One region of the Pediococcus ethanolidurans genome, then DNA from elsewhere that is predicted to be linked to it. Evidence: a T-box and tRNA genes for the amino acid it is inferred to sense, from the RefSeq annotation. Region 1 holds a T-box; the other holds one or more tRNA genes.
What was found. A T-box is a leader RNA that pairs with one kind of tRNA and senses whether it is charged. The one in region 1 lies ahead of trpS (tryptophan--tRNA ligase), so its partner is inferred to be a tRNA-Trp.
Positions count from the first base shown of each region.

Region 2: it encodes a tRNA-Trp, which carries the amino acid that the T-box ahead of trpS (tryptophan--tRNA ligase) is inferred to sense. The anticodon was not compared.

Region 1 is NZ_OZ061250.1:360,897-368,253, reverse strand. Features, by position in the region: gene helD (RNA polymerase recycling motor HelD) at 1-1,415, opposite strand, end outside; T-box leader at 1,708-1,882, shown strand; gene trpS (tryptophan--tRNA ligase) at 1,946-2,965, shown strand; gene AB3219_RS01810 (Ppx/GppA family phosphatase) at 3,169-4,089, shown strand; gene AB3219_RS01805 (hydroxymethylglutaryl-CoA reductase, degradative) at 4,172-5,431, shown strand; gene AB3219_RS01800 (hypothetical protein) at 5,424-6,380, shown strand; gene AB3219_RS01795 (hypothetical protein) at 6,481-6,804, shown strand; gene AB3219_RS01790 (LysR family transcriptional regulator) at 6,860-7,357, opposite strand, start outside.
Region 2 is NZ_OZ061250.1:1,509,131-1,516,487, reverse strand. Features, by position in the region: gene AB3219_RS07550 (ISL3 family transposase) at 1-322, opposite strand, end outside; tRNA gene AB3219_RS07545 (tRNA-Cys) at 502-572, opposite strand; gene AB3219_RS07540 (MFS transporter) at 1,306-1,998, shown strand; gene AB3219_RS07535 (MFS transporter) at 2,010-2,675, shown strand; tRNA gene AB3219_RS07530 (tRNA-Leu) at 2,857-2,942, opposite strand; tRNA gene AB3219_RS07525 (tRNA-His) at 3,000-3,072, opposite strand; tRNA gene AB3219_RS07520 (tRNA-Trp) at 3,079-3,152, opposite strand; tRNA gene AB3219_RS07515 (tRNA-Tyr) at 3,163-3,245, opposite strand; tRNA gene AB3219_RS07510 (tRNA-Phe) at 3,252-3,324, opposite strand; tRNA gene AB3219_RS07505 (tRNA-Asp) at 3,365-3,439, opposite strand; tRNA gene AB3219_RS07500 (tRNA-Val) at 3,451-3,523, opposite strand; tRNA gene AB3219_RS07495 (tRNA-Glu) at 3,531-3,603, opposite strand; tRNA gene AB3219_RS07490 (tRNA-Ser) at 3,618-3,707, opposite strand; tRNA gene AB3219_RS07485 (tRNA-Asn) at 3,718-3,790, opposite strand; rRNA gene rrf (5S ribosomal RNA) at 3,797-3,913, opposite strand; rRNA gene AB3219_RS07475 (23S ribosomal RNA) at 4,006-6,929, opposite strand; tRNA gene AB3219_RS07470 (tRNA-Ala) at 7,111-7,183, opposite strand; tRNA gene AB3219_RS07465 (tRNA-Ile) at 7,197-7,271, opposite strand.

The sequences.
Region 1 (7,357 bases):
TATTGGGAGTAAATATCCACAAAGTAATTATTGAACAAAGCGTCGTAAATGACACGAAAATGTTTGGCAGCTAACTTGCGACCTAAATAATGAATTTCATCATCGTAGCTTTCAAATGCACGTAGTTTTTTCTTACCAATTAAGTTGTTATATTCTTCATTGCTTAAATGATCAATTGTTTCATGAATCCAGTCAGCATCAGCCTCCTGATCAATACGGTTTTTTAATTGTTTAATCAATGTATTCTTGGTTTTTAAAAACCGGTCAGCTGGGTTCATTGAAGCAGGAAGATCTGTATAAATTTTTTGAATGTCCGCAGCTTTAAAAAATGGTTTTTCTTCAAACATCACATTAGTGAACTGTATTTTGTCAGGAGTTAACTCAAGTACATAGTTTTGAATAAGTTGCATAAACTCAGAACTTTCAAAAAAGTTTGTTAAGGATTGAATATCAGGTTTGGTCTGCGAGTTATGTTCATAGCGATCAAAGAGGGTTTCAACATTAAGTCCCTGGAAACGTTGTGAAAGAAAATCAGCGAGCGTGATTTGTCGCATATTGCGTTCGCCAAGACTTGGCAAAACATCTGAAATATAGCGACTGTAAAGCCGATTTGGCGAGAACAACACAATTTCATCGGCGTTTAATGACTGGCGACTATGATAAAGTAAAAAGGCGATGCGTTGCAAGATGGCAGAGGTTTTTCCACTGCCAGCGACACCCTGAACGACAAGTAAATCGCTGGTTGTGTCACGAATGATGTCATTTTGTTCTTTTTGGATAGTTGCCACAATGTTAGCCATATAAGTATCATTCTGTTGGCCAAGCACTTCTTGCAGAATTTCGTCGCCAACTGTTTCGTTCGTGTCAAACATGTTGGTGATTTTGCCGGATTGAATGGAGAATTGCCGTTTTTTAACTAAATCGGTTGTCATTTTTCCCGCAGGAGTCTGGTAGGAGACATTCCCGAGTGTTCCGTTGTAATAAATACTGGAGATGGGTGCACGCCAATCATAGATGAGAAAATTTTCGTGTTCATCTGCGAAGGATGCTGTTCCAATGTATAGCGGCTCCGCGGTGGTTTCACCAGGATCTTGAATGTCAATGCGTCCAAAATAGGGAGAATTTTGAAGTTGTTTGTAGGTGGCCACTTGGCGTTTGAGAATGGTTTCATTTTCGACGGCACGAGCGACGAGGCCTTTTTGTTGTTGAACTTCGGCGTTGGTTTCGATACGGTCATCAGCTTCAAAAGTGTTGATTTTAGCATTTTGAGAATAATTGCTTTCAACGGAGCGAGTTTCAAAATGAGCTTGATTGTATAGTTGTTGGGTGTGATCGGCTTGGGTTTGGATTTTGCGAATGACGTGATCGACACGGTTTTGTTCGGATTTAATTTCATTTGAATCAACGGTGCTCAATTGCATGACTCCCTTAGTGTAAAAGCATTTTAATGTTCTGATATTCTAGGCTGTTTGAAGGAAAAAGTCAAGAATAGTGAACGAAGCAAATCGGTAGGTTTTGAACTATAAGCAGGATTTGTGGAGTTGTGGCTCAGCGGAAAAAAGAAGTGAACGAAACAACTTGCTAGATTTAAAAAAAGAGAAAGTGAAATGAAGGTAAATGCATACGGCCAAGTTACTTCAACAATCAACGCAGTGTTTAACTAATTATCACTTGCTCCTCAAACTAAAGATAGGTACAATGGGGATATTAAGTTCAATGAAGAAATAAAGTAGTTTTTCATAAACAGAGAGAAATCACTTGCTGAAAGATTTCGGAAAAACGAATTGGGTTTTGGAGGACGATGAAACGGGGCACCGATAACTGCAATGAGTGGCAGATTATTCTGCAAATTAGGTGGCACCACGGTGAATTCGTCCTATTACTAGTTATTACTAGTGATGGGATTTTTTATTTACTCAAAACTAAACAAAAGGGAGTTTTAATGATGACAAAAAAACACGTAATTTTAACGGGTGATCGACCAACCGGAAAGCTGCACATTGGCCATTATGTCGGGTCATTGAAGAATCGGGTTGAATTACAAAATACGGGTAATTATGATAGTTTTATTATGATTGCAGATATGCAGGCTTTGACAGATAATGCACGTGATCCAGAAAAGATTCGTCACAGTCTCATTCAGGTAGCTTTAGATTATTTAGCGGTTGGTATTGATCCAGAAAAATCCACTATTTTAGTTCAATCACAAATTCCGGCGTTGAGTGAGTTAACGGAAACATATCTGAATTTAGTGACGGTTTCACGTTTGGAAAGAAATCCAACGGTAAAAACCGAAATTAAACAAAAGAAGTTTGGTGAAAGTGTACCGGCCGGATTCTTTATTTATCCGGTTAGTCAAGCAGCTGATATTACAGCATTCAAAGCAGATACGGTACCTGTTGGCGATGACCAAGAACCTATGTTGGAACAAACTCGCGAAATTGTGCGAACATTCAATAATGTTTATGGTAAACAAATCTTGGTTGAACCAGAAGGTTATTTTCCACCTAAGGGTCTGGGAAGAATCCCTGGATTGGATGGGAATGCTAAGATGAGCAAATCACTAAATAACGCAATTTATTTGGCAGATGATGAAGATACCATTCAAAAGAAAGTAATGTCGATGTACACGGATCCAAAACACATCAAGGTTTCCGATCCCGGTCATGTTGAAGGAAATACCGTATTTACTTATTTGGATATCTTTGATGAGGACAAGGCTAAAGTTGCCGACTTGAAGGCGCAGTATCAAGCAGGCGGTTTAGGTGATGTTAAAATTAAACGTTATTTGAATGAAGTTTTGCAAAACACATTGAAACCAATTCGTGAGCGAAGGGAACAGTATGCTCAGGATATTCCTGGTGTGTATGATATTTTGAAACGTGGTAGCGAAAAGGCCAACAAAGTGGCTAATCAAACTTTGGATGAAGTACGAGATGCCATGGGAATTAACTACTTTAAATAGTAACTAAATAAGAAGAGAGAAGTATAAGCTGTTGTGAAAACAGGACAGTTTTCATAACAACTATGACCTATACTTGCTCTCTTTTTTTATGATTGCGCTTAACATTTACGAAGTCCCGTTTGTTCCGTATACATTTGTCGCATACCTACGTAAAAACATGGTAAAATATAAACAATAAATTATCGTGATGATCGAGGTGTAAAATGGAAAACTTAGTAATTGTGGATTTAGGTTCCAATTCGGTTAGAATGGCAATTAATGAAATTCACGAGGATGGAAGTTTTCATGAGGTTCGTCGAATCAAAGAAGACTCTCGCATCTCTGAAGGAATGGGCAGTAGTCACATTTTGCAGCAAATTGCGATGGACCGTACAGTAGCAGCCTTAAAACGATTTAAGCAGATTTATGAAAGTTATCCTAATCGAACTGTACGGGGGATTACCACGGCAGCCGTTCGTGTGGCGCGTAATCAAGCTGAATTTTTAAAACGTGTTCAGGATGAAATTGGCATTCAGTTAGATGTTTTGTCTGGCAATGATGAAGCTTACTATGATTATTTAGGCGTTATGAACTCGCTAGAAGTCAGCGATTGTTTAATTCTGGACACTGGTGGTGCCAGTTGCGAACTAATTCACGTAAAGAATGGTAAACCCCGTAATTTAATTAGTGTACCATTTGGTGCTGTAAGTCTGTCTGAACGGTTCCATTTAAATAATGTGGTTCGTGCAGATCGTCTCTTTGCAGCGCAAAATTTTGTAAACAAACAGTTTCGAGATATTTGGTGGATCATGGACGCGGTACAGTTGCCCATTATTTTGCTGGGTGGGGCTAACCGCACATTGGCTCGCATGAACCGACAACATCAAGGAATGCTCCGTGTGGATAATATTCATGGTTATCGTTTGAAAACAGAAGTTGTAAATAAAACTTTTCGAGCATTATTGTCACGAAATTTAGTTAATCGAAAAAAGATGCCAGGATTAGAAACGCAGCGTGCCGACATCATTATTGGTGGTATTTTACCATTGGTTATGCTGCTTCAAATGTTAGATGCGGATCGCGTAATTTTTTCAGAAAGTGGTGTTCGTGAGGGCATTATTTCTGAGTATGTTCAGCACAGATAAAGCAAATAAAAATCAAAAAGCGGGAAAGCACATTTAAAAAATGAGTTTCACCGCATTTTTTTGATTTTAGGAGAAATAATTCATGAACTTAACACCTTTTTATAAACAAAATTATGAACAACGGCTGGCAATGTTGAAAGAAAAACTGGGTTTAACTGATGTCGATGAAGCTTTGATTACTGGAAAAACGGCGACACTTGGTAATCAAACTATCGAGAATTATTTGATGGATTTTTCAATACCAGAAGGCGTTGCCGTTAATTTCAAAATTAATGGTAAAGAAAAAGTGGTCCCAATGGCAACAGAGGAACCTTCCGTGATCGCAGCTGCCAGCAATGGCGCTAAAATAATAGCAGCGGGGGGAGGGATCCAAGCTTCAACTACCGAACGGTTGATGATGGGACAAGTTTTAATGGCAAATGTTCAGAAACCAGTTCAATTGACGCAGCGCTTGTTGCAGTACAAACCAGAAATTTTACAAACGGCAAATGATGCTCATCCTTCAATTGTAAAACGTGGTGGTGGCGCAAAAAAAATCCGTGTGAGAAAATTAGCACATCAATTTATTTCGTTAGATATTTTTATTGATACAAAAGAGGCCATGGGCGCTAATATGATTAATGCCATGTTGGAGGCTGTCGCAAAGCTTTTACAGGTCAAGTTGGGGCAAACCAGTTTGATGGCTATTTTAAGTAATTTAGCTGATGAATGTTTAGCAACGGCAACCTGCCGAATTCCAGTGAAGGTTTTGACCACAAAGCAACTGAATGGTAAGGAAGTAGCACAGCGCATAGTTCTCGCTAGTGAGGCAGCTCAGGTAGATCCTTATCGGGCGGCAACGCACAACAAAGGAATCATGAATGGCATAGATGTGGTAGTAATGGCTTCTGGAAACGATTGGCGTGCAATCGAAAGTAGTGTTCATGCATATGCTGCTCGAGATGGTCACTATCGGGGATTAAGTTGTTGGCAAATTGAAAATGATTTTTTGATAGGAAACTTAACACTACCTTTACCGGTGGGGTTTGTTGGTGGATCAATTAAACTCAATCAAAAAGCGCAACTCAATCATCGAATTTTGCAGGTAAGTACAGCAAAAGAATTAGAAGAAGTTTTGGTAAGCGTTGGACTAGCGCAGAATTTGGCGGCCTTAAAAGCCTTAGTTTCAGAGGGAATTCAGCGTGGTCATATGCATTTGCAAGCAAAATCACTATTGTTAAGTGTAGGTGCAACAACAGCGGAGTTAGCAGATGCACAAGCAAAATTAGAAAGTGCACCTGTAATGGACCAACAAACAGCACGGCAGATTTTAAAAGAGTTGCGAGGAGAAAATAATGAGTGACATTAAACTTAATAGTGAAGTAAAAGAGTTATTAGATGAAGTTAATGAGAAAATTTCTGGGGAAGTGACATTTGATTATGGCACAGAGAAATCTGGGTATGTCCGGTATGATCAATCCTATCAAAGTTGGCAAAACGGCGACTTAATCATTCATGTTAAAGATATTACAGCACCGAATTATACGGTTTCACATGAATTACGACATGCGTTATTGGATGCAACTGGCTATCCGATGATTTCTTTTAATTTAACAAGTGGGCACCAGGACTTTGACGAGCAATTAATGATTGTGACGACCACTTTATACGATACAGTTACTCATTTGAATATTTATAATTGGCAAAAAAGCCATGGCCTATTGACTAATGAAGTTCAGACTGAATATTTAAAAGGAGTTCAACAGACCATCAAACCTGAAGAAAAAGGCAAAATGGATGGCATGATGCATTTACGATTACTCACACTTTTGGATGCGTTAGTCTTCTATGGTAATGATTTTGATAAAGTTGCTGATCAATTTCAGCTTGACTATCCAATCTCTTTGCAAGGCGCACAAAAGGTGTATCAAGAATTGATTCAAAAGCCAGTTGATTCACCGTTTGCACTTCGAAGGACGGTAGTTAAGGCGTTTGAAGCTTTTGATGCGCAACTTGAAAGATGGAATTTACCAACAGTAGGTGGCAAAGAATTTGTGACGTTAGGTAGTGTCTTTAGTAACCGTCAGTTACGCTTAGAAGTGCGTCAACTTTTTCAAATTTCACATTCAGAAATTCAAGATAAAGCAACTAAGCAAAGAGCTTATATCGGAATTGGGGTAACGGATCAACAAAACGCATTTGTTTTACCAACACCACCACAAAATAAATCGGAAGTATTTTTTAAACACATGTATGGTATGTCGATCAAAGATTTATTTGAGCAGTTGAACTTACCATATTCAGTTCGATAACGAGAAATCAAATAGTTTACCTAAACTTCCATTTAGCCTAAACTAAAGATAGGATCCAGATGGCGATAAGCGAGATTTTTGATTAAAGGAGATTTGAGCCATGACACGTCAAAACGTTTTTCAGCAACTTGTTAAATTGAAAAATCGAATGCGCGACTTGACGCGTTTTCAAGTTGTCATAGATTTAATCATGATTTATGCATTTTTGAGAACGGTGTTAAGTGGGACCACGGTTAATTTGTTTGGAACGGTTCTAACCCAAAATAGTGCGATGGTTGTTACTTTCTTGATTGCGATTATTGACCTGTGTTTTACACAAATTCGGAAAAATTATCGTAACGCTGGGCGCAACTTGATTGGCCATTTAGGTGGGCAGTTATCAGAAGATGAAATTTTGGTTATCCGACAGTTTGAAAGATATTAAATTAAAAAAGCAACTTCTAGTTTGTTCACTTCATAGAACAAATTAAGGTTGTTTTTTAACTTATTTGGAGACAAATATTGGCGACTTTTTGCTGCACCGGTGATAAGAGGTGATTGGTTCGATAAGCCAAACTCATATAAAACTCAGGTTGGGGATCATCTAATAATTCTAATGTAACAACGTTAGGATTAGTGATCGCCGACTCAGCCAGAAAACCAATTCCCACGTTTTTTTCGACCATTCCCTGAATAACTTGTGGGTCATTACTTTTGTAAATAATTTGCGGCCGAAAATGGTTAGCATGACTGAGTTGTTTTAGAGCTTCGGCATGTACGAAGCTGCTACCAAACGTGATAAAGTCTCTATTTTTAAGATCACGTAACCAAACCTTACCTTGATGTGCCAATTCACTTTTTTTGCTGACAATGATATGAAATTTGGTTTTGGCAAAGGTTTGGCTGAACAAGCGTGCTGAATCAAAGGGTTCAACCGATCCCACCAAAGCCATATCTAGAGTTCCATTTAAAAGTAGCTTTAGTAACTCGGCGGAACC
Region 2 (7,357 bases), 1.1 Mb from region 1:
TACAACAGTACTTGTCTACCACATCAGAAGTAGCCATAAACGACGCTTTACAATTACGACAAATGACGCGTTCTTTATGGAGTTCCAAATAAACTGGTTCACTCGCATTCGCTGCCAGATAGGTCACGCGTGATACGTAGTGTCCATTATGACTTAGCTCGCAAAAGCCACAGTTAGCGCAATGTTTCTGGTCGAACTTAACCGTGGCTATATATACTTTTGCGCGCTTAGCTTTAATCACTTGATAGTTATATTTGTAAAAAACTACATTTGGGTCTTTAATACTGAGCGCAAATTTTATATTATTATCTACAGGGTCCATAAGTTTTCACGTCCTTTAAAAAAGATGCTGTAGTGGGTGGATTTTTTAGGTGCGAGGCTTATGGGCCTTTTTTATTTTGCACTAAAAAATCCTGCTAATAGATTACCATGTTAAGTAAGCTATCAACAGGAAAAAGTATAGAACCGAAAAAAACCGTTTCACTTAAATAAAACATCTCAAGGCGGTAACCGGATTTGAACCGGTGATGAAGGTTTTGCAGACCTCTGCCTTACCACTTGGCTATACCGCCATGTAAATAATAAAAGGCATCAAGAATCGTTGATTTCAAAAATGCCAACGCTTAACAGATTATCACAGCGAGCGCTTTTTGTAAAGGTGTTCTTTACTTCGACTTATTTTTTCAATCATGTTTTGGAATTTTTTACCTAAGTTAACTTGTTTGCAAATTTGCATTTAGTATATTTTTGAAATGATTCATTAGATACTTAAGCCTGCTATGAAAATATATCGGTAATAATAAAATAGGATTTAAGATATGAGCAAATAAAAATTTCAGTTTATAGATCTATATTTTATCAACTATCAAGTTTTTATCTTTACTTTTTGAGTTGCTCAGAAATTTTAATTTATTAACATTAATACCAACTTGTTACTGATGAATTTTTCCGTTATTTGATCAGTTTAATTAACTATTGCAGTATTGTATTTATTGGCGTTACCACCAAAAGTTGCAAAATTTAACTGAGGAACAACTGTACATATCAATTTTTACTATTTTAAACAATTAGCTATCTCAATGATTCTAAAATTTATTAAAAGGCAGTGCAAATAATCAATGCATTTACTAAGGTCTTGTATTTTATCAACATTTCTGTTATCTTGATGATTGAATATATAAACATAGTTTGCCTCTTTAAATACATCGGAGGGCTTCATATATGGAGCTGGATTAAGGTGCCGGATTTTTGGCCTTATCCAGCTCTTTTTTTGTTTAAAAATCTATTATAGTACGGAGGTATATTATGAATCAGCATTCCAAGTCAACAACTCAAATTATTATGGTTTTTGTTCTATTGCTTGGTAGTTTTCTTTCAGCTTTAGCCGAAACTTTTCTGAATAATGCATTACCAACAATCATGGCCGAAGTTCATGTGTCTCAGACAACCGCGCAATGGTTAAGTACCGGTTACTTACTAGTTGCCGGTATTATGATGCCCACAGCCGCCTACTTTACAAATCGAATCAAACTAAAACCATTGTTTTTAGAAACGATTAGTATTTTTCTCAGCGGATTAATCATCTCAGCTACTGCTCAATCTTTTACCATATTACTTCTTGGACGTCTAATTCAAGCGGCCTCAGTCGGTGTTAGTATGCCGTTGGTACAAAATGTATTGACTTTGATTTTTCCTGCTGAGAAACGTGGTATTGCGTTAGGAATTGGTGGCATCGTCATAAATTTGGGACCAGCAATTGGCCCAACATTATCTGGGATAATTGTTACGCATTGGTCCTGGCGCATGTTATTCATAGCATTAATTCCAATTGCCTGCTTAGTTTTAGTGCTAGGTATTTTTACAATCGACAATGTTACTGATACAAGAAGTGATCACCTGGATATGCCATCATTGATCATGTCCGTTTTTGGGTTTGGTGGTTTGGGTTTGGTGGTTTGCTTTTTGGGCTTTCACAAATTGGCGTCTCTGGAAATTTAGATGTTACCTCGTTGTTTGAAATTTTAAGTGGATTACTTGTAATCAGTTTATTTTGTAAACGTCAGTTATCTCTTAAACATCCACTCTTGGAATTACGCGTTTTTACTGCTCCTTCTTTTCGTAAAGTCGCCTTACTCGCGGCATTAACAAACATTGCTTTAATGGGTCCGGAGTTAGTAATTCCCCTCTATAATCAAACAATTCGTGAAACTAATGCCATGACTTCTGGGCTGTTAATGCTTCCCGGTACTATATTGATGGCCATTCTTTCACCACTTTCCGGTAAATTGTACGATCGTTTTGGTATAAAAAGGCTTGTATCAGCTGGTTTTACAGCAACTTTTTTTGCTACAATTCCGATGATTTTCTTTGATGCTTCCACATCTTTAAACACAATTGCATTCTTGTATGCCATTCGTTCTGCAGGTTTAACACTAGTTTTCATGCCACTAACTACTTCTGGATTAAATGCCCTGCCCCATTCCTATTTAGTTTATGGTAGTACCATGATCGTTACTTTACAGCAACTAGCTAGTTCACTTGGTACTGCCGCATTAGTAACGGCAATTAAATTAGGTCATGGATTTCAGTGGGCATTTACATTAGTTTTGATAATAGGTGCATTTTGTTTGATTATTAGTGCTACCTTAAAAAATAAAACAGTTACTGAAATTTAAAGATGGTTAAACATATTTTTCGGGAACATATTTTTCTTTATTCTTACTTTTTTTGTTTCCATAATTCTTGGTATCATGTTGTTTTCTGGGCTCTATACTTTTTCCTGTTGATGGATTACCAATTTGGTAGTCTAGTAACAGGAATTTTTTGTAAAAAAAAGCCCCTCGAGGGGAGCTACAATGCCGCCGGTGGGGGTCGAACCCACACTCCCGGTAAAGGGAACTGGATTTTGAGTCCAGCGCGTCTGCCAATTCCGCCACAGCGGCATCTAACTGGTTATGTCAATTACACAAAACCTCAAGGATAACTAATGAAATCCTTAGGGCGGTAGGTGGGAATCGAACCCACGCGTGCCGGAGCCACAATCCGGTGCGTTAACCACTTCGCCACTACCGCCATCAATGGCAGGGATAGTAGGAGTTGAACCCACATCGACGGTTTTGGAGACCGTAGTTCTACCATTAAACTATATCCCTATCATTAAAATGGAAGGGAGTGGATTCGAACCACCGAACCCGAAGGAGCGGATTTACAGTCCGCCGCGTTTAGCCAGACTTCGCTACCCTTCCATAATATGGCGCAGGACAGAATCGAACTGCCGACACACGGAGCTTCAATCCGTTGCTCTACCAACTGAGCTACTGCGCCATAAACAAATGATATAAAATAAAAGGCTATTTTATTTTAACGGTTCCAACGAGACTCGAACTCGTGATCTCCTGCGTGACAGGCAGGCGTCCTAAACCAACTAGACCATGGAACCATAATTTTAAATGGAGAGTACAGGGCTCGAACCTGTGACCCTCTGCTTGTAAGGCAGACGCTCTCCCAACTGAGCTAACCCTCCATAAAAATGACCCGTACGGGATTCGAACCCATGTTACTGCCGTGAAAGGGCAGTGTCTTAAACCACTTGACCAACGGGTCATACTTAATTACAACGGAGAGTAAGGGATTCGAACCCTTGAGACGGATAAATCCGTCTACATGATTTCCAGTCATGCTCCTTCGGCCAGCTCGGACAACTCTCCATATCATTAACTCCGGCAGGCGGACTCGAACCGTCGACAACCTGATTAACAGTCAGGGGCTCTACCAACTGAGCTATGCCGGAATATTCGCATGGCAACGTCCTACCCTCGCAGGGAGCGATCCCCCAACTACTCTCGGCGCTAAGAAGCTTAACTTCTGTGTTCGACATGGGAACAGGTGTATCCTTCTCGCTATCGCCACCACACTTCTCCGATCCACCTTCGTGGCTCGTGTGAAAGAAATTTATTCTCTCAAAACTAAATAATATCGAATCCTTCTCTTTGAGAACACCACTTTGTGGTTAAGTCCTCGACCGATTAGTATTGGTCCGCTCCATGTATCACTACACTTCCACTCCCAACCTATCTACCTGATCATCTCTCAGGGGTCTTACTTCCATAAATGGAATGGGAAATCTCATCTTGAGGCGAGTTTCACACTTAGATGCTTTCAGCGTTTATCTCATCCATACATAGCTACCCAGCGATGCTCCTGGCGGAACAACTGGTACACCAGCGGTATGTCCATCCCGGTCCTCTCGTACTAAGGACAGATCCTCGCAAATTTCCTACGCCCGCGACGGATAGGGACCGAACTGTCTCACGACGTTCTGAACCCAGCTCGCGTACCGCTTTAATGGGCGAACAGCCCAACCCTTGGGACCGACTACAGCCCCAGGATGCGATGAGCCGACATCGAGGTGCCAAACCTCCCCGTCGATGTGAACTCTTGGGGGAGATAAGCCTGTTATCCCCAGGGTAGCTTTTATCCGTTGAGCGATGGCCCTTCCATACGGTACCACCGGATCACTAAGCCCGACTTTCGTCCCTGCTCGACCTGTCTGTCTCGCAGTCAAGCTCTCTTCTGCCTTTACACTCAGCGAATGATTTCCAACCATTCTGAGAGAACCTTTGGGCGCCTCCGTTACTCTTTAGGAGGCGACCGCCCCAGTCAAACTGCCCACCTGACACTGTCTTCCGCCACGCTTAGTGGCGCGAGTTAGAGGGTTCATACAGCGAGGGTAGTATCCCACCAACGCCTCCACCGAAACTAGCGTTCCGGTTTCTATGGCTCCTACCTATCCTGTACAAGCTGTACAAACACTCAATATCAAGCTACAGTAAAGCTCCATGGGGTCTTTCCGTCCTGTCGCGGGTAACCCGCATCTTCACGGGTATTATAATTTCACCGAGTCTCTCGTTGAGACAGTGCCCAGATCGTTACGCCTTTCGTGCGGGTCGGAACTTACCCGACAAGGAATTTCGCTACCTTAGGACCGTTATAGTTACGGCCGCCGTTTACTGGGGCTTCATTTCAAAGCTTCGCCGAAGCTAACTCATTCACTTAACCTTCCAGCACCGGGCAGGCGTCAGCCCCTATACGTCATCTTACGATTTTGCAGAAACCTGTGTTTTTGATAAACAGTCGCCTGGGCCTATTCACTGCGGCTGATCTTGCGATCAGCACCCCTTCTTCCGAAGTTACGGGGTCATTTTGCCGAGTTCCTTAACGAGAGTTCTCTCGCTCACCTGAGGATACTCTCCTCGACTACCTGTGTCGGTTTGCGGTACGGGTAGTTAAACTCTAACTAGAAGCTTTTCTCGGCAGTGTGACATCAGGAACTTCGTTACTTTAAATTTCACTCCCCATCACAGCTTGTCCTTAAGACTGAAAGCATTTAACTCTCAATCAGACTTGCTGCTTGGGCGCACATATCCAACCGTGCGCATTCCTTAGCCTCCTGCGTCCCTCCATTGTTCAAACAAGTTTAACTAGTACAGGAATTTCAACCTGTTATCCATCGTCTACGCCTCTCGGCCTCGACTTAGGTCCCGACTAACCCTGGGTGGACGAGCCTTCCCCAGGAAACCTTAGTCATTCGGTGGACAGGATTCTCACCTGTCTTTCGCTACTCATACCGGCATTCTCACTTCTAAGCGCTCCAACAGTCCTCACGGTCTGCCTTCGTTGCCCTTAGAACGCTCTCCTATCACGCCACCTTACGGTGGCATCCACAGTCTCGGTAATATGTTTAAGCCCCGGTACATTTTCGGCGCAGAATCACTCGACTAGTGAGCTATTACGCACTCTTTAAATGATGGCTGCTTCTGAGCCAACATCCTAGTTGTCTATGCAACTCCACATCCTTTTCCACTTAACATATATTTAGGGACCTTAACTGGTGGTCTGGGCTGTTCCCCTTTCGACGATGGATCTTATCACTCACCGTCTGACTCCCGGACATAAATCAATGGCATTCGGAGTTTATCTGAATTCAGTAACCCAAGACGGGCCCCTAGTCCAAACAGTGGCTCTACCTCCATGATCCTTAATCCGAGGCTAGCCCTAAAGCTATTTCGGAGAGAACCAGCTATCTCCAAGTTCGTTTGGAATTTCACCGCTACCCACACCTCATCTCAGCACTTTTCAACGTACACGAGTTCGGTCCTCCAGTGCGTTTTACCGCACCTTCAACCTGGACATGGGTAGGTCACTTGGTTTCGGGTCTACATCTACATACTCAGTCGCCCTATTCAGACTCGCTTTCGCTGCGGCTCCGTTTTTTCAACTTAACCTGGCATGTAAACGTAACTCGCCGGTTCATTCTACAAAAGGCACGCCATCACCCCTTAACGGGCTCTGACTTCTTGTAGGCACATGGTTTCAAGAACTGTTTCACTCCCCTTCCGGGGTGCTTTTCACCTTTCCCTCACGGTACTGGTTCACTATCGGTCACTAGGGAGTATTTAGCCTTGGGAGACGGTCCTCCCGGATTCCGACGGAGTTACACGTGTTCCGCCGTACTCAGGATCCTGAACTGAGGGATCTTCATTTTGCCTACGGGGCTATCACCCGCTCTGGCCAGTCTTCCCAGACTGTTCGGCTATGAAAATCTTTGGTAACTCAAATGTTCAGTCCTACAACCCCAGGAAGCAAGCTTCCTGGTTTGGGCTGTTCCCCGTTCGCTCGCCGCTACTTAGGGAATCGATATTTCTTTCTCTTCCTGCGGGTACTGAGATGTTTCAGTTCCCCGCGTCTACCTCCAACCACGTTATGTATTCACGTGGTGGTAACAACGGATTAATGTTGTTGGGTTTCCCCATTCGGAAATCTCCGGATCAAAGCTTACTTACAGCTCCCCGAAGCATATCGGTGTTAGTCCCGTCCTTCATCGGCTCCTAGTACCAAGGCATTCACCATGCGCCCTTTATAACTTAACCTAACTTTACCTGCGGTAAAGTGGTTTTGAGTTTAGCGATTATTTTTTGAACTAATCTTGTTTTAAAACTCTATAAAACGCAATGTTCTCGGTTTAATTACATTATAATAAATAATTAAAATTAGAAAATTTTTCGATATTATTTAGTTTTCAAAGAACAAATTCGACGGTAAAACCGTCAATGGAGAATAGCGGGATCGAACCGCTGACCTCCTGCGTGCAAGGCAGGCGCTCTCCCAGCTGAGCTAATTCCCCAAAAATGTATCTATGGGCCTAAATGGACTTGAACCATCGACCTCACGCTTATCAGGCGTGCGCTCTAAACCAGCTGAGCTATAGGCCCGTGCGCGTATATACATTTGAGAGTAGACCTCTCAAAACTAAACAAAGTTTCGACAATGTGTAGGTTTCCGTTTCTAAATATCCTTA